3 regions of the Tepidimonas sp. HKU77 genome follow, and region 2 is predicted to be linked to each of the others. Evidence: predicted binding sites of a transcription regulator. Region 2 holds the regulator's gene; each other region holds the start of a gene.
What was found. Region 2 encodes sigma-54, which starts transcription at its own class of promoters, with help from an activator protein. Its sites were predicted from a motif close to TGGCANGNAANCTGCTTT; they were not measured.
Positions count from the first base shown of each region.

Region 1: the regulator sigma-54 is predicted to act here: its motif matches at 1,975-1,992, upstream of glnK (P-II family nitrogen regulator).
Region 3: the regulator sigma-54 is predicted to act here: its motif matches at 6,075-6,092, upstream of ACPP3B_RS05710 (phenol hydroxylase subunit).

Region 1 covers NZ_CP187300.1:1,771,788-1,781,386, reverse strand. The annotation lists gene ACPP3B_RS08545 (ammonium transporter) at 125-1,540, opposite strand; gene glnK (P-II family nitrogen regulator) at 1,586-1,924, opposite strand; gene ACPP3B_RS08535 (YifB family Mg chelatase-like AAA ATPase) at 2,100-3,653, shown strand; gene ACPP3B_RS08530 (hypothetical protein) at 3,683-4,954, shown strand; gene ACPP3B_RS08525 (GspE/PulE family protein) at 4,951-6,180, shown strand; gene ACPP3B_RS08520 (efflux transporter outer membrane subunit) at 6,202-7,653, opposite strand; gene ACPP3B_RS08515 (efflux RND transporter permease subunit) at 7,650-9,599, opposite strand, start outside.
Region 2 covers NZ_CP187300.1:1,294,254-1,303,852, reverse strand. The annotation lists gene speB (agmatinase) at 34-1,011, shown strand; gene argS (arginine--tRNA ligase) at 1,054-2,727, shown strand; gene ACPP3B_RS06235 (SPOR domain-containing protein) at 2,757-3,422, shown strand; gene ACPP3B_RS06230 (thiol:disulfide interchange protein DsbA/DsbL) at 3,506-4,132, shown strand; gene lptA (lipopolysaccharide transport periplasmic protein LptA) at 4,206-4,832, shown strand; gene lptB (LPS export ABC transporter ATP-binding protein) at 4,829-5,590, shown strand; gene rpoN (RNA polymerase factor sigma-54) at 5,597-7,150, shown strand; gene ACPP3B_RS06210 (THUMP domain-containing class I SAM-dependent RNA methyltransferase) at 7,153-8,370, shown strand; gene cobA (uroporphyrinogen-III C-methyltransferase) at 8,551-9,345, opposite strand; gene ybiB (DNA-binding protein YbiB) at 9,323-9,599, opposite strand, start outside.
Region 3 covers NZ_CP187300.1:1,184,859-1,194,457, forward strand. The annotation lists gene ACPP3B_RS05675 (NADP-dependent malic enzyme) at 1-320, opposite strand, end outside; gene ACPP3B_RS05680 (DUF2061 domain-containing protein) at 455-733, opposite strand; gene ACPP3B_RS05685 (ABC transporter ATP-binding protein) at 830-1,531, opposite strand; gene ACPP3B_RS05690 (ABC transporter permease) at 1,524-2,741, opposite strand; gene ACPP3B_RS05695 (biotin/lipoyl-binding protein) at 2,861-3,214, opposite strand; gene ACPP3B_RS05700 (GntR family transcriptional regulator) at 3,416-4,159, opposite strand; gene ACPP3B_RS05705 (sigma 54-interacting transcriptional regulator) at 4,152-5,837, opposite strand; gene ACPP3B_RS05710 (phenol hydroxylase subunit) at 6,125-6,367, shown strand; gene ACPP3B_RS05715 (aromatic/alkene monooxygenase hydroxylase subunit beta) at 6,371-7,363, shown strand; gene ACPP3B_RS05720 (MmoB/DmpM family protein) at 7,383-7,652, shown strand; gene ACPP3B_RS05725 (aromatic/alkene/methane monooxygenase hydroxylase/oxygenase subunit alpha) at 7,679-9,223, shown strand; gene ACPP3B_RS05730 (phenol hydroxylase subunit P4) at 9,251-9,599, shown strand, end outside.

The DNA of each region.
Region 1 (9,599 bases), 480 kb from region 2:
TCGCCCGTTTGACGACCCCCTGCCCGACTGGCGGTCACGCTGGTTGAAAAAAGGCCCGGGTGCTTGGCGCAACCCGGGCCACGAGCCCTAGGAGAGACGCGAGGCAGATGAAGCCGTGGCGTCGTCAGCGGTTGTAGGCCGACTCGCCGTGGTAGGTGATGTCCAGACCCTCGCGCTCTTCCTCTTCGGTCACGCGCAGACCGATGACCATGTCCACGATCTTGTAGGCGATGAAGGCCACCACCGACGACCACACCATGGTGATGACGACACCCTCGGCCTGAACCAGGAGCTGGCTGGCGATGCTGAAGTCCTCGGCACCCGTGCCGCCCAGCCCCGGCGCGGCAAACACCCCTGTCAGCAGCGCACCGACGATGCCGCCGACCCCGTGCACACCGAACACGTCCAGCGAATCATCGGCACCGAGCATCTTCTTGAGGCCCGTCACGCCCCACAGGCACACGAAGCCCGCCACCAAACCGATGACGATGGAACCCATGGGCCCGACCGAACCGCACGCCGGGGTAATGGCCACCAACCCCGCCACCGCCCCAGATGCCGCGCCCAGCATGGACGCCTTGCCCTTGTGCAGCGCCTCGCCGATCGACCAGGCCAGCACGGCCGCTGCGGTGGCCAGCAGCGTGTTGAGGAACGCCAGCGCGGCACCGGCGGTGGACTCCAGGTTGGAGCCCGCGTTGAACCCAAACCAGCCCACCCACAGCAGCGAAGCGCCCACCATCGTCAGCGTCAGGCTGTGCGGGGGCATGGCCTCGCGACCATAGCCGATACGCTTGCCCAGCAGATAGGCGCCGACCAGACCCGCCATGGCGGCATTGATGTGCACCACGGTGCCACCGGCAAAATCCAGCGCACCCTTGTCCAACAAATAACCGCCAGGCCCCCACACCATGTGCGCGATCGGCAGGTAGCTGAACGTGAACCACAGCGCGCTAAACAGCAGCACCGCGCTGAACTTGATGCGCTCGGCAAACGAGCCGACGATGAGCGCACAGGTGATGCCCGCGAAAGTGGCCTGGAATGCAACGAAGATCAGCTCCGGTAACTTGACGTTTTCGGTGAAGGTATCCGCCAATGACGCCGTGGTCACCCCCGCCAGAAAGACCTTGTCCAAGCTGCCGATGATGGCCCCCTCGCCCCCAAACGCCAGGCTGTAGCCGTAAATGGCCCACAGCACCGTGATGAGCGAAAACACCATCATCACCTGCATCAGCACCGACAGCATGTTCTTGCTACGCACCAGCCCGCCGTAGAACAGCGCCAGCCCAGGCAGCACCATCAGGACGACCAGCAGCGTGGCGGTCATCATCCAGGCCACGTCGCCCTTGTCGACCGTGACCGCCGCCGCAGCGGCAGCAGCGGGCTCGGCCGCCGCCGGTTCGGTCGCGGCGGGGGCGGGAGTAGGCGCCGCGGTCTCGGCCGCCGCGGGCGCGTCTTTGGGAGGCTCGGCACTCTGGGCCAGCGCGGCGCCAGCCCATACCAGCCCGATACCCAGGCACAGACTCAAGAGCAGTTTTTTCATGGGAATCCCCTCACGGTGATGGGTGTTGGATGGATGGGCGCGGCGTCAGAGCGCGTCGGCGCCCGTCTCGCCAGTGCGGATGCGGATCACTTGCTCGAGCGGGAAGACGAAGATCTTGCCGTCGCCGATCTTGCCGGTGCGGGCCGCAGACTCGATCGCCTCGATGACACGCTCGACCAGCCCGTCGGCCACGGCCGCCTCGACCTTGACCTTGGGCAGAAAATCGACGACGTACTCCGCGCCCCGGTAGAGCTCGGTATGGCCCTTCTGGCGCCCAAAGCCCTTGACTTCGGTGACCGTGATGCCCTGCACGCCGATGGCCGACAGCGCTTCGCGCACCTCGTCGAGCTTGAAGGGTTTGATGATGGCGGTGACCAGTTTCATGGCAGTCCTTTCCTTGGGGTTGCTCACCTTTCCATTAGGCTCACCCATCCAAAGCACGACGCGTGCCAGCCTGCGCCGATGCCGCGCGCGGCCAGCACGCTCGCCGACCGGCTCGCCACCCATGGCATCATTGGCACCGAGCCATTCGCACGAGCGAGAGGGAGGGCGACAGGTCATGGGTCTATGCGTGGTGCACAGCCGTACCCTCGTGGGGTTGACGGCGCATCCGGTGCACGTCGAGGTGCACCTGGCCAACGGTTTACCCAGCTTCACGCTGGTTGGACTGGCCGATACCGAAGTCAAGGAAGCGCGCGAGCGCGTGCGCTCGGCGATCCAGAACAGTGGGCTGGAGTGGCCCTCGTCCAAGCGCATCACGGTCAACCTGGCGCCCGCCGATTTACCCAAGGAATCGGGTCGGCTCGACCTGCCCATCGCGCTGGGCATCCTGGCCGCCAGCGGCCAGCTCGATGCACAAGCCCTGCAGGGGTACGAATACGCGGGCGAACTCTCGCTCAGCGGCGCCTTGCGCCCCGTGCGCGGCGCGCTGCCCATGGCACTGGCCCTGCGCACCGAACACGCGCAGCGCCCGGCGGCCCCCACCCTGGTGCTGCCCGCGGGCAGCGCCGAGGAAGCCGCCCTCGTGCCCGGGGTCACGGTGGTGCGCGTGGCGCACCTGCGGGACGTGGTGCAGCGCTTCGCAGCGGGCGAGGGTCAGGCTGCCGACGACGCGGGTGGCTGGCAATTGGTGCGTGCTAGCACCACGTTGGTGCATACCGCACCCAGCGGCCCCGATCTGGCTGACGTCAAGGGGCAGGCGGCCGCGCGGCGGGCGCTGGAGGTCGCGGCAGCTGGCGGGCACAGCCTGCTGCTGTCGGGGCCGCCGGGTTCGGGCAAATCGATGCTGGCGCAGCGGCTGGCCGGACTGTTGCCCCCGTTGAGCGACGACGAGGCGCTGGAGGCGGCAGCCATCGCCTCGCTGGTCGGGCGCTTCGACCCACAGCGCTGGCGCCAGCGCCCCACCGCCGCCCCACACCACACGGCCAGTGCGGCGGCGCTGGTGGGCGGCGGCTCGCCACCACGCCCAGGGGAGATTTCGCTCGCCCACCACGGCGTGCTGTTTCTGGACGAGCTGCCCGAATATTCCCGTGCCGCGCTGGAGGCGCTGCGTGAGCCGCTCGAGACCGGCACGGTGCGCCTGTCGCGTGCAGCGCGGCAGGTCGAGTACCCGGCACGCTTTCAGCTCGTCGCGGCCATGAACCCCTGCCCGTGCGGCTACCTGGGGGCGACGACGCGCGCCTGCCGCTGCACACCCGAGCAGATCCAGCGCTACCGCAGCCGCCTCAGCGGCCCGCTGCTGGACCGCATCGACCTGCAGGTCGAGGTGCCGGCGCTGCCGCCCGAGGTGCTGCTGACATCGACCCCGGGCGAGTCATCCGCCGTGGTACGTGAGCGGGTATGGGCCGCGCGGGCACGCGCCGAGGCACGCCAGGGCTGCCCCAACCACGCCTTGCAAGGGGACGCGCTGCTGGCCCACGCCGCCGCCGACGATGCCGCACAGCGCCTACTGCAGCAGGCGGCGGCACGGCTGGGCTGGTCGGGGCGGGCCACGCACCGGGCGCTGCGCGTGGCGCGCACCATCGCCGACTTGGCGGGCAGCGAGCGCGTGCAGGCCATTCATGTGGCGGAAGCGCTGCAGTACCGCCCCACGCCGGGCCCGATGCCGCCATAATGGCGCGCAGCGCCACGCCCTTGCCCTCCATGAACACTGCGACGCCCGCTTTTCGAGCCTCAGCGTTTCCGGACGACGCCGCCCTGCCACCGCTGCGTTGGCCCACGCCTCCTTACCTGGCGTACGGCGCGGAGCAACAATTGGACGGCCCACAGCCGTGCGAGGTCGAGGGAGTCAACGGCCAGACCCGCTCGTGCCTGCTCGTCAGTCTGGACATGGAGCGGCGGCTCGCGCACATCCAGGTGCCGCCGTCGCGCACCGTGATGCCGTTGCGGTTCGACATGTTCCGACGGCTCTCGCTGACCGAGCCGCTGGCGCCACTGGCACTCACCGACACCCAGCCACCCGACAGCACGTTCGAGGCCTTGGTGCGCCACCGCCCGCGCCTGCCGTACCGGCTGACGCTGGCCGACGGCAGCGTGCGCGAGGGCACGACCATCGGACACGTGACCGGCGAGGCGGGTGCCTTTCTGTACGAGCCCCTCGACGACGACGACCGCGTGCGACGGTTGTTTTTCCCGCGCGAGGCGTACCGGGATCTTCACGTCGGCGAGGCGATCGGCCGGGTGCTGGTGGAGCAGCAGGCCCTGACCGCCGACCAAGTCGAACTGGCCGCGCGCGAGCAAGAAGCGATGCGCCAGCGCAAGCTGGGCGACTACTTGGTGGGCAAGGAGATCGTCAAACCCGAGCAGCTGCTCGCGGCGCTGGAAGAGCAGCACCGCATGCCGCTGGTGCGCATTGGCGAGGCGCTGACAGCGCTGGGGTTCATCACCGAAGCGCAACTGCAAGAGGCGCTGGAGCGCCAAAAATCCGAGCGCAGCGTGCCGTTGGGGGAGCTGTTGGTGCAAAGCGGTCAGCTCACGCGCGAGCAGCTGCGGGTGGCGCTGGCGCGCAAGATGGGCTACCCCGTGGTCGATCTGGCGCAGTTTCCGGTCGATGCCGACGCCCTGCGGCGGGTCCCGCTGGCCACTGCACGCAAACTGCGCATCGTGCCGCTGCTGTGGCGCGCCGGCACGCTCATCATCGCCGCCGAAGACCCCTCGCGGCGGGCGATGATCGACGAGCTGGAGTTTTTGCTGCAATGCAAGGTGGTGCCGACACTCAGCAGCCAGCCGCTCGATGCCCGCGTCGTCACCGACGTCTATGCCCGCTTCGGGCTCGATGCCGGTGCGCCCCCCGTCGCCGAGGCACCGGGCGGTGCCGAGACCAGCAGCTGCTCGAGTCGCTGGAGCTCAGCGCCGAGGACGCCGACGACGGCGCCCCACCGGTCGAGCAATCCGACAACTCGCTGGTCCGGTTGATCAACACCATCATCGTCGAGGCCTACCAGCAAGGCGCCTCGGACATCCACATCGAGACGCACCCGAGCAAGCGCAAGGTGCGCATCCGTCTGCGCAAGGACGGGCGGCTGCGCCCCTACATGGAGCTGCCGCACACGTACCGCGCGGCGCTCGTCGCGCGCATCAAGATCATGTGCGAGCTCGACATTTCCGAGCGCCGCAAGCCGCAGGACGGCAAGATCGACTTCGCGAAGTTCTCGCCGCAGCACCGCCTGGAACTGCGCGTGGCCACCATCCCCACGCACGGCGGCGCGGAGGACGTGGTGCTGCGCATCCTGACCTCCGCCAAGCCCCTGGCCGTCGAGGAGCTGGGACTGACGCCGGAGAACCACGACCAGCTGCTGCAGGCGGTGCAGCGCCCGCACGGCATGGTGCTGTGCGTCGGGCCCACCGGATCGGGCAAGACGACCACGCTGCACTCGCTGCTGCAGCACATCAACACGCCCGATCGCAAGATCTGGACGGCCGAAGACCCGATCGAGATCGCCAACCCCGATCTGCGCCAGATCCAGATCAATCCGCGCATCGACTGGACGTTCGGCAAGGCGCTGCGCGCCCTGCTGCGGGCCGACCCCGATGTCATCATGGTCGGCGAGATCCGCGACACCGAGACCGCGCAGATGGCCATCGAGGCGTCGCTGACCGGCCACCTGGTGCTGTCCACCCTGCACACCAACAGCGCAGCCGAGACGGTGGTGCGCCTGCTCGACATGGGGATGGACCCGTTCAACTTCGCGGACTCGCTGGTGGGGGTGTTGGCCCAGCGCCTGGTGCGCCGTCTGTGCCCCAACTGTGTGCACACCTCGCCGGCCGATGCCGCATTCGTGGACGAGCTGCTGGCCGACTACCTGCACGCCTTCCCGGACGACCTGCGCCCCGGAGCCGATGCCCTGCGCTCGCAATGGCAGGCGCGCTTCGGACGCGAGGGGGGCGGGCTCACCCGGTCGGAATCGGCCGGCTGCCCGCTGTGCGACCACACCGGCTACAAGGGCCGGCTCGGCATCCACGAACTGCTGCTGGTGGACGGCCCCCTGCGCCGGCTCATCCAGACCAAGGCCCCGCCGGAGGTGCTGGAACACTCGGCGATGGCCACCGGCCACTTCCGCACCCTGCGGCAGGACGGGATCCTGAAGGTGCTGCAGGGCCTGACGACGATTGACGAGATCCGCGCCAGCACGGCACACTGAGCACCACCGGGACGCCTGCCGTCAGCGCGCGACCAAGGGTGCCCCGGAAGGCGTCCAGCCGCCGCCCAGGGCCTTGAAGACGTCCACCGTCGCCGCGAGCTGCGCACGGCGGTTGGACAGTGTCTGCAGTTGCGCGGCGTTGGCGGTGCGTTCGGCGTCGAGCAGCTCCAGATAACCGGCGTAGCCGGCGTCGTAACGCCGGCGCGCCAGCACCAGCGCCTGGCGCGCCGCGCCCTCGGCCGCAAGCACCTCGGGCTCGGACGCGCGCGCAGCGCGCAGGTTGGCCAGCGCGTCCGAGACATCCTTGAACGCCGCCTGCACCGCCCCCTGATAAGCCGCCAGTGCTTCGCGCTGCCGCGCCTCGGCCTGTTCGACCCGCGCGCGCCGCAGCCCCGCGTCGAAGATCGGCAGATCGACCCCCAGCCCCAACGTCCAGATCCGCGACCCGCCGCGCAGCAGCTCGGACAGCTCCGCGCTCTCGCCACCCGCCAGCCCCGTCAGCGCGATGGACGGAAACAGCGCGGCCCGGGCGACGCCGATCTGGGCCTGGGCCGAAACGAGCGCCTGCTCCGCCTGGCGCACGTCCGGCCGCCGCTCCAGCAGCACGGAGGGCAGACCCGCGGGCGGCACGGGCGGCCGCGGCAGATCGCGCACGCGCCCTTCGGCCAGCACGAGTCCCGGCTCGCCCACCAGCAGCGCCAACTGGGCGTGCACCCCGGCGCGCTGCCGCTCCAGTTCGAGCAGTTGCACGGCGGCCTCGGCGCGCAGCCCCTCGGCCTGCGCCACCTCCAGCCGGCTGCCCAGGCCGTTATCCAGCCGCAGCCGCAGCAACCGCAACGCCTCCTCGCGGGTGCGCAGGGTCTCGCGCGTCAGGGCGATCTGCTCGTCCAGCGTGCGCAGGCCGAAGTCCCCCTGCACCACCAGGCCGGCCACGGTCTGGCGCACCACCTCCTGCGCGTACCGGGTGGCCAGGGCCTGGGCCCGGGCGGCTTCCGAGGCGCGGCGCAACCGCCCCCAGAAGTCCAGCTCGAATCCGGTGGACAGCGCCAGGCGGTAGCGATCGGTGGTGGCGCCGCCGCCGGCCTGTCCGGTGGTCGCGCTGGAGCGGCTGCGCGCGGCGCTGCCCTGCCCGTCGACACCGGGCCAGCGCGCGGCATCGGCCTGCGCCAGCAGGGCCTCGGCCTGCTCCACGCGGGCCACCGCCTGCCGCACGTCGGCGTTGTGGGCCAGCGCGCGCTGCACGAGCGCCGTCAGCCGCTCGTCCCCGAACTGCGTCCACCAGTCGGGTGCCACCGTGGCCTGCGCCAGCGCGGCCTCACCCCCTTCCCCCGGAAACTGCGCCGGCAGCGCGACCTCCGGGCGCCGGTAGTCGGGACCGACGGCGCAGCCGGCGAGCACCGCTGCGGCCAACAACAGGGCCGCGCGGGCCGTCGCACGGGTGAAGGGGATCGAAGGGGGAATCACGGTCATCATACCGGCAGCTCCTCGGTCTCGGCCGGGGTGTGGGTGTGCTGCGGTCGCGGCTTGCGCGCCAGCAGCGCAAAGAACAGGGGCACGAAGATCGGCGCGACGAAGGTGGCCACCAGCATCCCGCCGAACACCCCGGTGCCCATGGACTGCCGCGCGGCGGCACCGGCCCCCGTGGCCAGCACCAGCGGCACCACGCCCAGCACGAAGGCCAGCGACGTCATCAGAATGGGCCGGAACCGCAGCCGGGCCGCCTCCAGCGCCGCATCGGCCGCCTTCTTGCCGTGCTCCATGCCCTGCATCGCGAACTCGGCGATCAGGATGGCGTTCTTGGCCGCCAGGCCGATCAACACCACCAGGCCGATCTGGAAATAGATGTCGTTCTGCATGCCGCGCAGCCACACGGCGAGCAACGCGCCGGTGACCGCGAACGGCACCGCGAGCACCACCGCGAACGGCACGCCCCAGCGCTCGTACAGCGCCGAGAGAATGAGGTACACCATCACGAGCGCGAAGCCGAACGCGAACACCGACGCACTGCCGGTGCGCTTTTCCTGGAAGGCCTGACCTGTCCATTCGTAGCTGTAGCCCGGCGGCAGCGCCTGGCGCGCCACGGCCTCGACCGCGGCGATCGCTTCGCCGGAGCTGTAGCCCGGCTTGGCGTTGCCCATCACCTTGGCCGCGATGTACGAGTTGTACCGCTCGATCTGCTCGGCCCCGACGACGGCGTCCACCTGGATCAGCGCCTTGAGCGGGATCATCTGCCCGGTGGTCTGCGAACGCACGTACAGGCGCCCCAGGTCGTCCGGCTTCGCGCGGTACGGTGCATCGGCCTGCATCGTGACGCGGTAGATGCGACCGGAGCGGTTGAAGTCATTGACGTAGAGCGAACCCATCTGCGCCTGCAGCGCGGCGAACACCTCGTTGACCGGCACGCCCAGCGCAAGCGCCTTCTCGCGGTCCACCTCCACGCGCAGCTGCGGCACGGTGGGGCGGAAGAACGTCTGCGCCTGCGCAAGCACCGGGTGCTGGTTGAGCGCGGCGATGAAGTCCTGCGTCACCTGCGCCAGGCGCTGCGGGTCGCTCTCGCCGCGCCCCTGCACATACACCTCGAAGCCGCCGGCCTGCCCCAGCCCCTGGATGCCCGGCGGGTTGAAGGCGAAGGCCAGCCCGTCCTTCAGCGCGAGCCCCATGCCGCTGACCTGCTGCGCGAGCTGCTGCGTGGTCTGCTCGCGTTCCTCCCAGCCCTTCATCGGGATGAAGATGGTCGCCGCATTGCTCTTGGCGCCTCCGCCGATCAGGTCGAAGCCGTTGATGATGAAGAAGCTGTCGATCGCGGGGTTCTGCGCATTCATCAGGCGCAGCTGCTCGGTCGTGCGCGCGGTGCGCTCGAGCGTCGCGCCGTCGGGCAGCACCACGGCGGCGATGATGTAACCCTGGTCCTCCTCCGGCACGAAGCTGCCCGGCACACGGGCGAACAGCCACGTCGCCCCGCCGAGCATCAGCGCAAAGCCCAGCAGCGCCAGGATGCGGCGCTTGAGCGCCAGATCCACCGCCCCCAGAAAGCGGTGCGTCAACCAGTCGAAGCCGCGGTTGAAGGGTGCAAAGACCTGCTGCAGCCGCGTGCGGCCGTCGAAGTGCGGCTTGAGCAGCAGCGCGCACAGCGCCGGCGTCAGCGTCAGCGCCACGACGCCCGACAGCACCACCGCAATGGCCACCGTGACCGCGAACTGCCGGTACAACTGCCCCGCGATGCCGCCCATGAACGCCACCGGGATGAACACCGCGCACAGCACCAGCACGATGCCCACCACCGCGCCCGAGACCTCGCGCATCGCCTCGATGGCGGCGGCCATCGGGCTCATCTTCTCCTCGCGCATCAGCCGCTCGACGTTTTCCAGCACCACGATGGCGTCGTCGACCACGATGCCGATGGCCAGCACCATCGCGAA
Region 2 (9,599 bases):
GTCACCACCGGTCGGCCCTGCCACCATCGCGCCATGAGTCAACCGATCCCCGAGGCCCCGCCCGCTGGCGATGGTGCCATGCGCCGCCCCACGCTGCACGGCAGCTGGCCCGAGATGACCTACGCCGGCGTGCTGAGCTTTCTGCGCCGCACGTACACGCGCGACCTGACGGGCGCGGACATCGTCGTCAGCGGCGTGCCGCTGGACATCGCCACCACCTATCGGCCTGGCGCACGCCTGGGGCCCGCCGCCATCCGCGCCGCCAGCGTGCAGCTGGCCGAACTCAAGCCGTTTCCCTGGGGGTTCGACCCCTTCGAGACATTGGCAGTGGTGGACGCTGGCGACTGCTGGCTCGACCCCCACAACCCGCTCACGATACCAGGCGCGATCCGCGACCATGCGCGCCGCATCCTGGCCAGCGGCGCGCGCATGCTCACCTTTGGCGGTGACCACTACATCACCTACCCGCTGCTGCAAGCGCACGCCGAGCGGTTCGGTGCACCGCTGGCGCTCATCCACTTTGACGCGCACTGCGACACCTGGCCGGACGACAGCCCCGAGTCGCTCAACCACGGCACGATGTTTTACAAGGCCGTGCGCGAGGGCCTGATCGACCCCGCGCACTCGGTTCAGGTCGGCATTCGTACCTGGAACGACGACTTCATGGGCGTGCACGTGCTCGATGCGCCCACGGTGCATGCGCGCGGTGCCGACTGGGCGCTGCAGCAGGTGCTGCGCATCGTCGGGGATCGCCCGGCGTACCTGACATTCGACATCGACTGCCTGGATCCGGCGCACGCGCCCGGCACCGGCACGCCGGTCGCGGGCGGCTTGAGCAGCGCGCAGGCGCTGCACATCGTGCGCGGGCTGGTGCCGCTGCACCTGATCGGCATGGACGTGGTCGAGGTCTCGCCGCCCTACGACCATGCCGACATCACCGCGCTGGCGGCGGCGCACGTCGCGTGCGACCTGCTGTGCGTGCTGGCGGCGCAGCGCAGGGCACGGCGCTGAGGCGTCAGCCGCCGCCCGCACCGCCGCCTACAATTTGGCCCCATGCAAACCGTCAAGACCGAGCTGCTCGGCGCGCTGGCCGCCGAGCTGGAGGCGCTGCACGCCGGCGCCGCCGACCGTGCCGCCTTCGAACAGCCCAAAGCAGCCGCCCACGGCGATCTGGCCATCACGGCCGCGCTGCAACTGGCCAAACCCCTGGGCCAAAACCCGCGCGCGATTGCGCAGACGCTGGTCGAGCGACTGCAAGCCCAGCCGGCGTTTCAGCGCTGGGTGGCGGCACTCGAGATTGCGGGCCCAGGCTTCATCAACCTGCGCTTGCGCCCGGCCGCCAAGCAGACCGTGGTGCGCGAGGTGCTCGAGGCGGGCGACCGCTACGGCCACCAGCCGCCCCACGGGCAGCGCGTGCTGGTCGAATTCGTCAGCGCCAACCCGACCGGCCCCCTGCACGTCGGCCACGGCCGCCAGGCCGCGCTGGGCGACGCGATCTGCAACCTGTTCGAGACCCAGGGTTGGCAGGTGCACCGCGAGTTCTACTACAACGACGCCGGCGTGCAGATCGAGACACTGGCGCGCTCGGTGCAGCTGCGCGCGCGCGGCCTCAAACCCGGCGATGCGGGCTGGCCCGAGGCCGCCTACAACGGTGACTACATCCAGGACATCGCGGACGACTTTCTGGCGCGCAAAACCGTCGAAGCCGATGACCGCACCGTGACCGCCAGCGGCGACGTCGAAGACCTGGACGGCATCCGCCAGTTTGCCGTGGCTTATTTGCGCCGCGAGCAGGACTTGGACCTGCGCGCATTCGACGTGCGCTTCGACCAGTTCTACCTCGAGTCGAGCCTGTACAGCTCGGGGCGCGTCGCCCAAACCGTGCAACGCCTGATCGACGCCGGCAAAACCTACGAAAAAGACGGCGCGCTGTGGCTGCGCACGACCGAGTACGGCGACGACAAAGACCGCGTGATGCGCAAGTCCGACGGCACCTACACCTACTTCGTGCCGGACGTGGCCTACCACATCACCAAGTGGGAACGCGGCTTTACCAAGGTCATCAACATCCAGGGCACGGACCACCACGGCACCATCGCGCGCGTGCGCGCCGGACTGCAGGCGGTGGGGTTGGGTATCCCGAAGGGCTACCCCGACTACGTGCTGCACACCATGGTGCGCGTGGTGCGCGGCGGGCAAGAGGTCAAGATCTCCAAGCGCGCGGGCAGCTACGTCACGCTGCGCGACCTGATCGAGTGGACGAGCAAGGACGCGGTGCGGTTCTTTTTGCTGTCGCGCAAGCCCGACACCGAGTACACCTTCGATGTGGATCTGGCGATCCAGCAAAACAACGACAACCCCGTGTACTACGTGCAGTACGCGCACGCGCGCATCTGCTCGGTGCTGGCGCAATGGGGCGGCGACCCGGCGCGGCTGCGCGACGCCGATCTAACGCCGCTCGATACCCCGGCCGCGCAGGCGCTGATGCTGCAACTGGCTCGCTTCCCGGACGTGCTGCGCGCGGCGGCTGCCGATTTCGCGCCGCACGACGTCACGTTCTACCTGCGTGAGCTGGCGTCGGCCTATCACAGCTATTACGATGCGGAGCGTATCCTGGTCGACGATGAAGCGGTGCGGCTGGCGCGGCTGGCGCTGGTGGCCGCCACCGCCCAGGTGCTGCGCAGCGGGCTGCGCGTGCTCGGCGTGAGCGCGCCGACCTCGATGTGAGCGGCGTGCGTCTTTCGGAGTGCCCATCCATGGCGACGACCCGTATCCGATCTCGTTCTCTCGCCGCAGCCCCGCAGTCTGGGGGCACGTTACTTGGCTTCGTGCTGGGGCTGCTGGTCGGCATCGGTGCGGCGCTGGCCGTGGCGGTGTACGTCACCAAAGTGCCTATCCCGCTGGTGGATCGCGGGGTGCAGCGCAAACCGATGCAGCCCGAGACCGAAGCCGAGCGGCTGCGCCATTGGAACCCGAACGCCGGGCTGTCGCGCACGGCACCCCCTGCCGCTGCCCCCGCGGCCGAGGCACCCGCGGCCGCACCCGACACCGCCGCGAGCGCGCCCGCACCTGCCGGGGAGGGCAAAGCCCCGGCAGGCGACCCCATCGCCGAGCTGATCCGCCAGCGTGCCACGCCCACCGCCCCCGCCAGCCCAGGCAGCGAGAACCAGCCCGCCGCAGCCGACCCGTTCCAGTACTACGTGCAAGTGGGCGCGTTTCGCCAGGCCGAAGAGGCCGAAGCCCAACGCGCGCGGCTGGCGCTGCAGGGGTTTAGCGCCAAGGTCAGCGAACGCGAGCAGGCCGGGCAACGCGTGTACCGCGTGCGGCTGGGGCCGTTCGACAACAAGGTCGACGCCGAGCTGATGCAAGAACGCCTGCGCGGCCAGCAGATCGAAACGGCGCTCGTGCGCGTGCAGCGCTGACCTCCGTTGGGAACCTGCGCACCCCACGCCGCATCGGAGTCGTTGGTCGTCACTTTCGTTCGTCACCCTACGGGCCACTCACCATGCACCGCCGTCAGTTTCACGCTTGCCTCGTCGGCCTAGCCGCCACCACTACCCTGCCCGCCGCGTTGGCACAGGCCAACCTGCGCGAGGGCACGGACTATCGCCGCCTGTCCAAACCGGCACCGGTGGACACCGGCCCCGGCCAGGTCGAGGTGCTCGAATTCTTCGCCTACAGCTGCATCCACTGTTACCGCTTCGAGCCGCTGATGACCGAGTGGATGCGCAAGCTGCCCAAGGAAGTCGTGGTGCGGCGCGTGCCTGTCGGGTTCAACGCGGCGTTCGAGCCCATGCAGCGGCTGTATTACACGCTGGAGGCCATGGGCCGCCTGGGCGACCTGCACGAAAAAGCCTTCAAGGCCGTGCACGAGGAGCGCGAGCGTTTCAACTCGCTCGACGCGGTCGCGGCCTGGGCCGCCAAGCAGGGGCTGGATCGTCAGACCTTTACGCAGACGTATCAGTCGTTTGGCGTCAGCGGCAAGGTCAAGCGCGCGCTGCAGCTGCAAGACGCCTACGAGGTCGACGCCACGCCGTCGCTGGGGATCGCCGGGCGCTTCCTCGTCCCCGGGCAGGCGGCGCGCACGCTGGTGGTGGCCGACGCCCTGATCGCGCGCGTGCGACAGGCCTGACGCCACTTGGCCCCCCGGGGTGGCGGGCGCGGGCAATCGTGGCACAATCGGCGCACCGCAAGGAGCAAAATCCGTGCCCGCTGCCATTCGACCCCTGCGGTTGACCGCCGCTTTGTTCACCGCCGCCGTCATGGGCCTGCCCGTGCTGGCCCACGCCGAACGTGCCGATCGCGACGCGCCGATGAACGTCGAAGCCGACGCCCTGCGCTACGACGAAGCCCGGCAGACCAGCGTGTTCACCGGACGCGTGGTCGTGACCAAAGGCACGATCCGCATCCGCGGCCAGCGGCTGGAGGTGCGGCAGGACGCGCAAGGCCACCAGTTCGGCACCGTCACCGGTGACGCAACACAGCGTGCGTTTTATCGACAAAAGCGCGACGGGCTCGACGAGTACATCGAGGGCGAGGCCGAGCGCATCGACTACGATGGGCAGGCCGATCGGGTGACGTTGCGCGGCCAGGCCGAGCTGCGCCGCTACCGTGGCACGGTGCTGACCGACCGGGCGAGCGGCGCCGTCATCGTCTATGACAATCGGGCGCAGACCTTCTCGGTCGATGGCGATCGCGCGGGTGCCAGCGCAGGCGCTCGAGTGCGGGCGCTGCTCACCCCGTCCAAGGCCGACCCGGCCGCCACGCAGCCCGCGCCGGACCTGCCCCCCCCGGCGCTGGCCCCCAGCGACCGCCTGGAGCGCCGCCCGTGAGCGAATCGGCGCCAAACGCGCGCTGCCTGCGCGCGCAAGGGCTGCACAAGCGCTACGGCCGCCGCACCGTGGTGCACGATGTGTCGCTGCAGGTGCGCGGGGGCGAGGTGGTGGGATTGCTGGGCCCCAACGGGGCGGGCAAAACCACGTCGTTTTACATGATCGTCGGCCTGGTGCGTGCCGATGCCGGGCGGCTGTGGATCGACGACCAAGCGGCAGAAAACTTGCCCATCCACCGGCGCGCGCGCCTGGGGTTGGGCTACCTGCCGCAGGAGGCATCGATCTTTCGCAAACTCACGGTCGAGCAAAACGTGCGCGCGGTGCTGGAGCTGCAACACGACGAAGCCGGCCGTCCCCTGGCCGAACCGGTGCTGCGCGAGCGACTCGATCGCCTGCTGCAAGAGCTGCACGTCGACCACCTACGCGATGCGCCGGCGCCCGCGCTGTCGGGCGGCGAGCGGCGCCGCGTCGAGATCGCGCGCACGCTGGCCACCAACCCGCGCTTCATCCTGCTCGATGAGCCGTTCGCGGGTGTCGATCCGATCGCCGTCATCGAGATCCAGCGCATCATCGGGTTTCTTAAGGCACGCGGCATCGGGGTGCTGATCACCGACCACAATGTGCGCGAGACGCTGGGCATCTGCGACCACGCCTACATCATCAGCGAGGGTCGGGTGCTCGCACACGGCACGCCCGCCGACATCGTGGATGACGCCGAGGTACGCCGCGTCTACCTCGGCGAGCATTTCCGCCTGTAGCGTGCCATGAAAGCGGGCCTGACGCTGCGCACCGCGCAGCACCTGAACCTGACACCGCAACTGCAGCAATCGATCCGGCTGCTGCAGCTGTCGACGCTGGAGCTGGCGCAGGAGATCGAACAGGCGCTGGCCGACAACCCTTTTCTCGAACGTGCGGAAGAAGACACCGACCCCAGCCCCGAGGCGGTGACGGACACGGCGACGTCGCCCCCCGAGATCGACGATGCAGAGCCGCCCGATACCATGGCCGTCTTCGACGGCGAGGCGGCGCTGGCGCAGACCGAGTGGGGGGCTCGACTGGACGAAGACGCCGGGGGCTGGGCGGCCGACGATGGGCCCACTGCCGACGAGTCACCGGCGGAGTGGTGTTGGGAAGGTCCCGGCGTCGAGCGCGGCGCAGACGGCGACGACGACGAGCGGCAGCTCACCCGTCAACTGGCCCATCCGCCCGAGCGGCTGGCCGACCACCTGCACCGGCAAGCCCTGGCACTGCACCTCAGCGACGACGAACGCGCCGCGCTGTTTTTTTTGATCGAGTCGCTCGACGACGACGGCTATTTGCCCGATTCGCTCGAGCAGCTGACGGACGCTTTGTGCCAGCAGTGCCAGGCCGCCGGCGAGTCGGTCGATGCCGAGCGGCGCGACGAGATCGCCTCGCTGCTGCGCCGCGCCCTCGGCTGGCTGCAGCACATGGAGCCCGCGGGCGTGGGCGCGCGCGACCTGGCCGAGTGCCTACGCTTGCAAATCGGCGAACTGCCCAACACCCCCACGGCCCGCGCGGCCGACGCGCTGTGCGGGCAGCCGCTGGAGTGGATCGCGCGCCGCGACGTGCGGCGGCTGGGCCAGGCAACCGGGCTGGACGAGGAAACCGTGCGCGCGGCGCTTGCGCTGCTGTCGCGCCTTGAACCCAAGCCCGGGCGCCGCTTCGCCGACGCCGAACGGCAAGTGATCGTCCCCGATGTGATCGTCACCGTGCGCGGCACGCAGTTCGACGTCCAACTCAACCCCGCGGTGCTTCCGCGCCTGCGCGTGACCGATATCTATGCCCAGGCCCTGCGCCAGCACCGCAGTGGCGATCTGCAACAACGGTTGCAAGAAGCGCGCTGGTTCATCAAAAACCTGCAGCAGCGCTTCGACACCATCCTGCGCGTGGCGCGCGCCATCGTCGAGCGACAGCGCAACTTTTTTCTGCACGGGGAGGTCGGCATGCGACCATTGGTGCTGCGTGACATCGCCGACGAGCTGGGCCTGCACGAATCGACCATCAGCCGCGTCACCAACGCCAAGTACATGGCCACCCCTTTCGGCACTTACGAGCTGAAATATTTTTTTGGCTCCAGCTTGGCCACGGACGCCGGCGGCAACGCCTCCAGCACCGCCGTGCGCGCCCTCATCAAACAACTCATCGCCGCCGAAGATCCCCGCCAGCCGCTCAGCGACGGCCAGATCGCCGACTTGCTGCGCGAACAGGGCATCGAGTGCGCGCGCCGCACCGTCGCCAAATACCGCGAGGCGCTGCGCATCCCCACGGCCACCCTGCGCAAGACCCGCCACGCCTGACCATGTCCACCGTCGACCTCTTTCTGCCCTGCGCGGGCGGCTGTCCCCCGTTTTTGGCCACCGAAGTGCAGCGCCTGTGCGCCGTGCCCGACCACGCCTTGACCTTGGGCCGCGCGGGTGTCGGCCTGCGCGGCGACTGGGATACCGTGCTGCGCCTGAACCTGCACAGCCGCATCGCCCAGCGCGTGCTGCTGCGCCTATGGGAGGGCCCGTACCGCAGCGAAGACGACCTCTACGGCGCGGCTGCCGAAATCGCCTGGGAAGACTGGTTCACGCCACGGCATACGATCAAGGTCGAAGTCACAGCCCAGCGCAGTCCGCTGCGCAGCCTGCACTTTGCGGGGCTGCGCATCAAGGACGCCGTCTGCGACCGCCTGCGCGCACGCCGCGGCGCGCGCCCCAGCGTCGACACGGCCCAACCCGATGTGCGCGTGTATGCCCACCTGAGCGCCGACACGTTGACGCTGTCGCTCGACACCAGCGGCGAGCCATTGTTCAAGCGCGGCTGGCGCACCGACAAGGGCGACGCGCCGCTGAAAGAGACGCTGGCGGCCGCGATGATTGCCGCCACCGGGTGGACCGGCACCGACGCCGACGGCGCGCCGGTGCCGCTGTTCGACCCCTGCTGCGGCAGCGGCACGCTGGTCATCGAGGCCGCGCAGATCGCGCTGCGGCAGGCACCGGGGCGTCAGCGGCGCTTCGCCTTCGAGCGGCTGCTGCCACACGACGCGGCGCGCTGGGCCGCGCTGCGCGAGCAGGCGCGCGCCGCCGAGCGGCGCTGGCCCACCGGCGGACCGGCCATCGCCTACGGCAGCGACGTCTCCTTCCGCATGGTCGATTTCGCCCGCCGCAATGCCGAACGTGCCGGTGTCGGCGCAGCGGTCGAGTTCCGCGGCGGCGACGCCCTGCAACGCCTGCCCCCTAGCCCGTGGCCTGGCGTGCTGTTGCTCAATCCCCCGTATGGAGAACGCATAGAAGCCGCCGGCGTGGTCGGCGGCTTGGGAGCGGACGTCTTCTACGAGCGGCTGGCCGCGCACTGGAAGACCCACTTCGGCGGCTGGACCGCCTGGGTGCTCACGCCCGACCGCGAACTGCCACGCCGGCTGCGCCTGCAGGCCAGCCGGCGCGTGCCGCTGTTCAACGGGCCGATCGAGTGCCGGTTGCTGCGCTTCGACCTGCAGCCCAGAAACCGCAAAACTGCTCAAAACGACGAGACCTGAGAGGCGCTGTCACTTTTTTGCGACTTTCCGAACACCCAGCTCGTCAGTTTGTGGTAAAGTTTCGCTTGAGCCGTTTGCGGCTCCCCGCTTTTCCTCCCTGAGCGGGTGCCTTTGTGTGTGACAGCATAAGGCTTGCAACCCCGGCCCTTTAGGTCGGGGTTCTTTTTTTGCGCAAGCGTGCTATGCCAGGGCTTGGCCTTTCTCGGATAGGCAGGATTGGGCGGTCGGCAAGCCACGCAACACGTCGCCCACAATGATCACGGCCGGGCTGCCCAGGCACTCGCGCTCGATCGCCAGGGCCAGGGCGTCGAGTGTGGTCACGACGTGGCGCTGCTGGGGCAACGAGGCGTGTTGTATCACGCCAACCGGTGTGTCGGCGGGCAAGCCCCCGGCCAACAGCTCCTCTTGTAAGCAGCGCGCCAACGCCACTCCCATGTAAATCACCAACGTCAAGCGGGCTGACACGCAGGTTTTCGCCAACGAACGCCAATCCGGCCCCGAACTGCCTGGGTGCGCATGTCCCGTGACCAACACCACACCGTGCGCATGGGCGCGATGCGTCCAGGGCACGCCAAGGCTGGTCGTCGCAGCCAAGCCCGCCGTGATGCCACTGACGACCTCGACCTGCAGCCCTGCAGCACGCAAGCGCTCCGCCTCCTCGCCGCCGCGGCCGAAGATAAACGGATCGCCTCCCTTGAGGCGAACGACGCGCTCTCCGCGGCGCGCCTCACGGATCATCAGCTGCTCGATGAAGTGCTGCGGCGTGGACGCACATCCGCCACGCTTGCCGACATAAATCTGGCGCGCTCCGGGTTGAGCGTATGCCAGCACACCCCGGCCCACCAAGTCATCGACCAACAACACCGTGGCCTGTGCGATCGCCTTGACCGCTTTGACCGTGAGCAACTCCGGGTCGCCCGGACCCGCCCCCACCAGAAAGACTGTCGGCTTCTCATGGACTGTGTGTGGCTGCATGGCCTGACTCCTCGGGTTGACAAAACGACTGCACCGCCCGTTGCAGCGCCCACACCTGCTGCCTCAGCGGATCCGGTGCGGGCATACGCCCATCGAGGACGTCTTGGATATACGCCGCCGTGGCACGCGCATCGCGGCTTGCGGGCAAAGGGGGAATACTGTCCAGCACCCCGTCTTTCGCCGGCACCGACCATGCACTGAGACGCCGCCCGGACAGAAAGACGTCCATGCGCGGTGTGCGGCGCGGGTCGGCG
Region 3 (9,599 bases), 110 kb from region 2:
TTTTTGAACAGCACCGCCTTGCCTTCCATGACCGGCTTGGCCGCCAGCGGCCCGATGTCGCCCAGACCCAGCACCGCCGTGCCGTTGGTGATCACCGCCACCAAGTTGCCGCGGCCGGTGTAGCGAAAGGCGTTGGCCGGGTCGGCGACGATCTCCTCACAGGGCGCGGCCACCCCGGGCGAATACGCCAGCGCCAAGTCACGTTGGTTGGACAGTGCCTTGGTCGGCGTCACCGACAGTTTGCCCGGTGTGGGGTGCTCGTGGTAATCGAGCGCGGCGCGCTTGAGCTGCGCGCGCGAGTCCGATGGGGATTCGGCCATGGTGGAACCTCCTGGGGGTCGTCGCCTGCGCAACGGCGACAGGCGGCAGCATGAGGCTCCGATTGTAGAAAGCCCCCACGGGCCCCACGCGCCGGTGGCGGCAGCCGTGACTGCATTGGCGCCAATGCACCCGTTCAGCCCAGCGCCGATGAACCCGCGGCAACGGACGGTGCAAGGCGCGGCGTCTGCCGCGGTTGCGCGCGCGCCACCACCCGCGCCCAGGCGCGCTCGTGGAAAAAGTACGCTACTGCCTGCACCGTGGGCTCCAGCAACGACAGGGTCAGCGCCGCCCACAGGTTGCCCGTGACGGCGTAGGCAACGGCCGCCGCTACCGTGATGTGCAGCACGTAGTAGGTGGCGGTTTTCAGCAGCGCCAAGCGGTGGGTGTGGACGATGCGACGGATGCGTGCCATGACCGTACTCCTCGATGTGCAGGGGATGATGGGGTCATGGTAGCGATTCTCAATACGATTATCAATCGATTCTGTTTAGCCCATCGATAGCGCTTATCACGCAGCCCCTGCCGAGTCCCGCACCAGCCGCCCGTCTTGCAAATACACCTGCCGATCACAGCGAGCCGCCAGCCCCGCGTCGTGCGTGACGATGAGAAATGCCGTGCCTTCGTCGCGGTTGAGCTCGCGCAGCAGGGCAAAGACCTCTTGCGCGGTGCGGGAGTCCAGGTTGCCCGTGGGTTCGTCGGCCAGCACCAATCGCGGGCGGTTCATGAGCGCGCGCACGATGGCCACGCGCTGCTGTTGGCCTCCGGAGAGCTGCACCGGCCGTTTATGCGCGTGCGCCGCCAAACCCGTGCGCTCCAGAAGCAGGCGGGCGCGGCGGCGGTCGTCGGCGTGGATGCGACCGCGCCCGGCCGCCAGCACGGGCATCAGCACGTTCTCTTCGGCGCTGAAAGCGCCCAGCAGATGGTGAAACTGGAAAATGAAGCCGAGGTATTGGTTGCGCCAGGCGGTGCGGTGCGCCTCCGAGGCGGCGTGGGCGGGCTGGCCGGCCAGCCAGATTTCGCCTTCCGACGGCGTCTCGAGCAGCCCGATGAGGTTGAGCAGCGTGGACTTGCCCGACCCCGATGGACCCACGAGCGCGGCAAACGCGCCGTCCGCCAGCGTCAGGTCGATGCCGTGCAGCACCTCGACGATCGGGGACGCGCCCCCGCCGTAGCGCTTGCGCACGCCCTGCAGACGCAGCACGTCAGCCACGGATCGCCTCCACGGGGTCGAGCCGCGCCGCACGCCGCGCGGGCAGCCAGGCGGCCAGTACCCCGACCAGCGTGGCCAGCGCGGCGCTGGAGACGAACAGCTCCGGCTGCAGCACGATCGGAAACAGCGGGCTGCCGTCGGCGTTGCGGGCCACGCGCGTAAATCCCACGGCCAGCGCCGCCCCCAGCGCCGTGCCCAGCAACGACCCGCCCAGGCCCACGATCCCCCCTTGCAGCAAAAAGACGGCCAGGATGCGCTGTCGGGGCGTGCCCATGGCGCGCAGGATGCCGATTTCGCGCTGGCGCTGCACGACCGACACCACCAACACGCTGGCGATGCCCAGCGCCACCGCCAGCGTCACGAAGAACCGGATCATCAGGCCCGACGCGCTCTGGCTGCGCAAGGCGGTCACCAGCTGGCCGTTGGCGGCCTGCCAGCTCTCGGCGGTCAACCCCGTGACCCGCGACAGATCCGCCGCCAGGCGCTGCGCCTCGAACAAGCGCTGCACGCGCACGTCGATTTCGGTGACCTCCAGCCCGTAGCCCAGCAAGCTTTGCGCATCGCGCAGCGGCAGCAACACACGCCGACGGTTGAGATCTTGCACGCCGTAATCCAACACCCCCGCGACGCGCACCGACAGCACCTCACCGGACGCGGACTGCAGCCGCACGCGCGCCCCAGGCGCCAGCCCCAGATCGGAGGCCAGCTCGCTGCCGATCAGCGCCTCGCCCGCGGCGAGCGAGAGCGTGCCCTCGCGGCGTTTGTCGTCCAGCCGGATGACCTGCTGAAAATCCGCCAAATCCACGCCCAGCACGACAATGGCCTTGCGCACCCCGCCCTGCTGGGCCACGCCCGGGCCGGACGCCACCGCTGCGGCGGCTTGCACCCCCGGCACGGCCCGCACGGCGGCGAGCACCGCATCGACATCGCCGATGGTGGCCTCGCGCTGGGTGCGCTTGCGCACGTCGGCCAGCGTGCGCACTTCCGCCCGCGCGTCCCAGGCCCGCTGGTTGAGCCGCTCGGCCGGGCGCAGCACCACGTGCGCCTGCGACGACAGCGTGCGGTCGATGATGTTGGCCTGCAAGCCATCGATGATGGCCGTGATGTAGACCACCACCGCCACCCCGATCGTGACCCCGCCGACGATGAGCCAGGTCTGAAACCGCCCATCGCGTAGCAGCCGCCACGCCACCGTCCAGACGAACCTCACGGCCGCACCTCGACGCGCCCACCTTCGGGCAAGTTCGGCGCGGGATCGATCACCTACACCCCCACGTCAACACCGGCGCGCACAGGCAACGCACCGTCCGTGGGTGCCCGCACGGTCGTCTAGTCCAGGCGAGCGCGCGATTGCCGCAGCGCAGCGTCGGCCTGGGCCACGCGCTGTCGGGCCGCCTGCCGCTCGGCCTCTGCCAGTTGATTGCGCGCGTCAGCCTGCTGCGCCCGTGCTTGTGCGACCGCCGCACGCCATTCGTCGCTGTCGAGCACCACGAGCGGGGTGCCGGCCCGGACCGCTGCCCCCTCGGCCACGGGGGTGGCCCATACCCGTGCGGTCACCGTGCTGGCCAGGGTCGTCTCGCGCGCCGCCGCTACGCGGCCGGCCACGACCACCGACATCTGCACGAGCCACGCCTCCAGGGTCACCACGCGCACCGGCACCGGATGCGTCATCCACCATGCCACGCCCCCATCAGCGCCAGCAAGACGATGACCCCTATCCATCGTTTCGTTCGTTGACCCATGGCCGGATTGTCGTTGATCGTCCGTCTGATGGCGGTATGCCGCAACGCTGGGCCCAAGTCCGCGGGGGCTATACTCGGCCGGCATCGTACCGCCAGCGAGGCACTCGCCGGTCCTGGGAGCTCGAAGGGAATCCCCGTCGAGTCACGCACCGGCACGCAGCTCAGCGGCGGCCGGCAACGATAAGGCTGACCCCGACTGACGACTGACCCGAGTCAAGAGGTCTAGGGTGGCTCGAATGTGTGCCTCCAAGGCCAACGCTGCGCGGGTCTCGTTACCCTCGATCACGGCGTCGTAGATTTGTCGGTGCTCGGCGGCGACGTCGCGCCCCTGAGAGTGGTGACAGGCGATCGCTTGGCTGCGGTACCGCTCGCCGTGACGCGCCAAAATGCGCCAGATGCGCAGCGTCCATGGCGATGGTCGGCCGGAGATCAGCAGTTCGTGAAAGCGCGCGTTGAGCGCCTCCCAGCGCTGTCGATACTGGGGATGGACCGGGCATTCGCTGAGCGCTCGATAGGCCTGCGTCAAGGCGAAACGCCATTGCTCATCGCCATGGCGCATCGATTGGCGCAGGGCATCGAGTTCGATGTGCAGCCGCAATTCGGTCAAATCGGCCAAATCTTCCAGGGACATCGGCGCGACGCGAAAACCCCTTTGTCCCTCGGCTACCACCAAAGCATCGCTGACCAAGCGCGTAATTGCCTCGCGCAGCGTCCCGGCGCCCACGTCATAGCGTTGCCGCATATGCTCGATGCGCAACTTCTCGCCAGGCAGCAACCGTCCCTCCACGATATCGTCTCGCAACCGGACGTACACCTGCTCGATCAGGGTACGCGACCCACCGTCCGGCGAGGGCACCCCTTCGCGTGGCGCGCGGCGCTTACTCATCTTCCCCCCGGACGGGCTGGCCATAGCGGTAGCGCAGCTGTGCGCGCGTCATGCCCAGGCTGCGCGCCGCGGCGGTGAGATTGCCTGCCGCGCGGCGAACCGCCTCCTCAATGAGCGCCTGTTGCAACCGCTCCCAGTCCAGCCCACGCCGCTGGATTTCGTCGAACAAGGCGGCTACGTCTGCGCAGGGGGGCGCCCGAAGTCGCCCGTTCTCACCGACGACGGCCTCGGGCGTGACGGCCAACGATGGAAACAGATGTTCGACATCGATTCGCGTACCCGATGACACGAGGATGACGCCGCGTTCGATCAGGTTTTCGAGCTCGCGCACGTTACCCGGCCAGGCGTAGTGGCGCATGACATCCAGCGCTCGATCCGTAATCCCGATGGTATGTTTGCCGTGCTGCGCGGCGAACCGTCGGATCATGTGCCGTACCAGCGGCTCGATATCCTCGGGACGCTCACGCAGCGGCGGTATGCGGATGGGGTAGACGTTGAGGCGATAGAGCAAGTCGCGCCGGAATCGACCCTGTGCCACGGCTTGTTCGAGGTCGACATTGGTCGCCGCCACCAAGCGCACATCCACCCGCTTGGGCGCAGTGGCCCCCAGCCGCTCGATTTCTCCCTCTTGCAGCACCCGCAACAGCTTGGCCTGCGCCGCGAGCGGCATGTCGCCAATCTCGTCCAGAAACAGGGTGCCGCCGTCGGCGCGCTCGAATCGCCCCGCGCGCGCCGCATGGGCCCCGGTGTACGCGCCGCGCTCGACACCGAAGAGTTCGCTTTCGATCAAGTCGCCCGGCAGCGCGGCACAATTGACGGCGACGAACGGTCCCTCCCGTCGGGAGCTCATGGCATGCAGAGAGCGGGCAAACCGCTCTTTGCCCACCCCCGTCTCTCCAGTCAGCAAAACGGTCACTTGCGTCGCCGCCGCCTTGCGCAACAACTCCAACGCCCGGGAAAAGGCGGGCGATTCACCGACCAGCGCGGCCGTCTCATGGCACTCGCACAGCGACGAGCGCAGCGTCTCGACCTGGCTGTGCAAGTCCTCCAGCCGCAACAGCATGGGGTCGGCATCGTAATCGGCGGCCAGCGCATCTCCATCGGGCCAAGCATCTCGGGGGCGCCCCTCGATACGACAGTGGTCGGCCCCACAGGCGGCGCATTGAACCTCTTTATACAAGATGGGTTGTCCGAAAAACCCACTCGTGTAGCCCGATGCGTATCCGAGCAACATCCAGCATACTGGTTCACGTTGGGGGCCAAAGTCACGCAGGTGGGCATCGACCTCCCAACTGTGATCCCATCGGTAAATACCGAGGTAATGTCCACGCTGGCCATCCCACTCGAACCGCTCGGGGGTCACTTGCACGGCACCTTCGAGCATGTGCAGCTGCGGCCCGACGGCAAACATCGCGAACATATCGGCGCCCGCACGGACTTGGCGCGCAAGCTGGGCATCCGCTTGCCCAGCCGCATACCCGGCGCGCAGCAGCAGCCGTCGGGTCGCATCGCGACCAATGGTCTGAATCAGTTCGCGCCGTAGGGCGCCCAACGCCGCCGCGTGAACGAGCAACATGCGCTGACCAGCCAACCAGATCCGGCCGTCGTGCGCGGAGAAGTGAATCAGGCGACGCAGGTCGTCGTCCTTGGGCAACGCGGGAACGGATGGGCGGCTCACAGCTCGATTATCGATAACCAGTAGACCCCAAGGATCAGGGTTTCCCCGCATTTTCAGTGGCTGATTTCAGCCAGCGCCCCATCACAACCTGGCCACACTCGTCACGCTGCAGTGCAACACAATGGGGTGAGGCGGCGCGCTCTCCACCCACGAAGCGCCATCGAATGGCGCCGACCACGGCTTTCGGCTAGGGAATACCCTAGTTTTATCGATATTTTCTAGCGATGCCGGTGAGCCTGGCATGGATCATGCGTGCTCTGTGGCACCTGTTCCGTGCGAGGTTTGCCATGTTGGTTTCATCGCCACCGCCATCACCGCCCGTCGTTTCGGTCGACATTTCTCGGCGCTTCGTGCGCATCACCGGCGAGCGCCGCGGATGCGTCGAGTTCGATTTCGCCATCGGCTGGCCCGAGCTCAGCGTCGAACTGGTGTTGCCGCGTGCCGCCTTCGATGACTTCTGCCGACGCAATGCCGTGACGTTCCTGGACCCCACACCCGACCCCCCCACCCCCGACGAAGAGGAGACCTGAAGGATGACCATCGACCTCAAAACCCGCAACATCGAACCGCTGCGAACCACGTACGCACACGTGGCGCAGTACATCGGTGAAGGCAAGACACCCAGCCGCTACGAGGAGGCCACCATGGGCGCACAGCCCATGGTCAACTTCCATTACCGACCAACGTGGGATCCCGATCACGAACTGTTCGACGCGTCGCGCACACGAGTCGTCATGAGCGACTGGTACAAGCTGCGCGACCCCCGCCAGTTCTACTACGCCAGCTGGACCATGACCCGCGCGCGGCAACAGGATGCCATGGAGTCCAGCTACCAGTTCGTCGAACAGCGCGGGCTGATCGACAAAATGCCCGCTGAGCTGCGGCAGAAGGTTTGTCGCGTGCTGATGCCGTTGCGGCATGTCGCCTGGGGCGCCAACATGAACAACGCCTCGGTATGCGCCTATGGCTACGGCACCGCCTTTACTGCCCCCGCCATGATGCACGCGCTCGACCACCTAGGCGCGGCGCAGTACTTGACGCGCCTAGGTCTGGCGCTCGAGGGACCCGACGCCTTGGACGAGGGCCGACAAGCGTGGCTCGAAGATCCCATCTGGCAGCCACTGCGTCGTTATGTCGAAGACACTTTTGTCGTCCAAGACCCCTTCGAGCTGTTCGTCGCCCAGAACGTGGCGCTCGACGGCTTGCTGTATCCGCTCATCTATGGCGCCTTCGTCGACGACCACGTCGCCATGCAAGGCGGCACCGCCGTCGCCATGCTGACAGCTTTCATGCCCGAATGGTTCGACGAGAGCAGCCGCTGGGTGGACGCGGTGATCAAGACAGCGGTCGCCGAGTCGGATGCCAACCGCGCCGTCATCACGCAGTGGGCACGTGCCTGGGGCACGCGTGCCCAGGCCGCGCTGCAGCCCGTCGCCGCCCTGGCCCTGGGCGACGCCGCCGACGCCGCGCTGACCGATGCGCGTGCCGAACTCGACACCCGCTTGACCAAGGCCGGTTTGGCCTGATACCCACCGGAGACACTCCATGTCCAATGTATTCATCGCATTCCAAGCCAACGAAGAGGCCCGCCCAATCATCGAGGCCATCCTCGCCGACAACCCAGGCGCTCAAGTTGACCATTCGCCCGCGCTCGTCAAGATCGACGTACCAAAGCGACTGACCATTAAGCGTCAGACCATCGAAAACCTGACCGGCCAGCCATTCGATCTCCAACAAATCCACGTCAATCTAGTGACCCTCTCGGGCCATATCGACGAGGATGACGATCAATTCACCCTGAGCTGGAAACACTGAACCTCACCCCGAGCAAGGAGCACGACATGGATACGCGCGTCAACAAGCGGAAACTGGGTCTCAAGGAACGCTATGCCGCCATGACCCGCGGCTTGGGTTGGGAAACCACCTACCAGCCGATGGACAAGGTTTACCCGTACGACAAGTACGAAGGCATCAAGATTCATGATTGGGATCGATGGCAGGACCCATTCCGCCTGACCATGGACGCCTACTGGAAATACCAGGGCGAGAAGGAACGCAAGCTCTACGCCGTCATCGACGCCTTCGCGCAGAACAACGGCTTCCTCGGCATCAGCGACGCGCGCTATGTCAACGCGCTCAAGCTGTTCATCCAGGGCGTCAGCCCGCTGGAGTACTACGCGCACCGCGGCTTTGCGCACGCGGGCCGCGCTTTCCGCGGCGAGGGCGCGCGCGTGGCCTGCCAGATGCAGTCGATCGACGAGCTGCGCCACTACCAGACCGAGACACATGCCATCAGCACCTACAACAAGTACTTCAACGGCATGCACCACGCGAACCACTGGTACGACCGCGTCTGGTACCTGTCGGTGCCCAAGAGCTTTTTCGAGGACGCCTGCACCGCCGGCCCGTTCGAGTTCCTCACCTCGGTGAGCTTTTCGTTCGAGTATGTGCTGACCAACCTGCTGTTCGTGCCGTTCATGAGCGGCGCGGCGCACAACGGCGACATGTCCACCGTCACCTTCGGCTTCTCGGCGCAGTCCGACGAGAGCCGCCACATGACGCTGGGCATCGAGTGCATCAAGTTCATGCTGGAGCAGGACGAGCGCAACGTCCCCATCGTGCAGCGCTGGATCGACAAATGGTTCTGGCGCGGCTACCGGCTGCTGACGCTCGTGGCCATGATGCAGGACTACATGCTGCCCAAACGCGGGCTGAGCTGGAAAGAGGCCTGGGAGATGTACGCCGAGGCCAACGGCGGGGCACTGTTCAAGGACCTGGCGCGCTACGGGATCCGCGAGCCGCGCGGCTGGGCCGACGCCTGCGACGGCAAACACCACATCAGCCACCAAGCCTGGAACACCTTCTACAACTACAACGCCGCCGCGCCATTCCACACCTGGATACCCAGCGACGAGGAGCTCGACTGGTTGAGCCAGAAATATCCGGACAGCTTCGACCGCTACTACCGCCCGCTGTTCGAGCACTACCGCGAGCAGCAGCAGGCCGGCAACCGCTTCTACAACAAGAACCTGCCGATGCTGTGCACGACGTGCCAGGTCCCGATGCTGTTCACCGAGCCGGGCGACCCGACGCGCATCTGCTACCGCGAATCGCAATATGAGGGTGATACCTATCACTTCTGCAGCGACCACTGCAAGGGCATCTTCGACCACGAGCCCGAGAAGTACGTGCAGAGCTGGCTGCCGGTGCACCAGATCTACCAGGGCCACTGCTTCAAGCCGGGGGTGGACCCGACCGCGCCGGGCTTCGACCCGCTGGCAGCGGTGCTGGACTACTACGAGCTGCAGTTCGGCCGCGACAACCTGGACTTCGAGGGTTCGGAGGACCAGCGCAACTTCGCCCGCTGGCGCGCCGGCGCGGCCTGAGCCCCCACACGACGAGGAGACCCCGACATGAGCGTTGCCGCCGTCAAGGAATACCGATTTCCCGCGCAGGACACGGTGGACAAGTTCCCCGCCCCGCTGCTGTACATCGGCTGGGAGGACCACCTGATGTTCTGTGCGCCGTTTTGCCTGCCGCTGCCGCCGACGATGCCGTTCGGCGCCCTGATCAGCGACGTGCTGCCCGGCCTGTACGGCTACCACCCGGACTTCGCGCGCATCGACTGGACACAAGCGCAATGGTTCAAGTCCGGCCAGCCGTGGACGCCGGATCCAGCCAAGTCGCTGGCCGACAACGGCCTCAAGCACAAGGACGCGATCCGTTTCCGCACGCCGGGCCTTACCGGCATCAAGGGCTCGC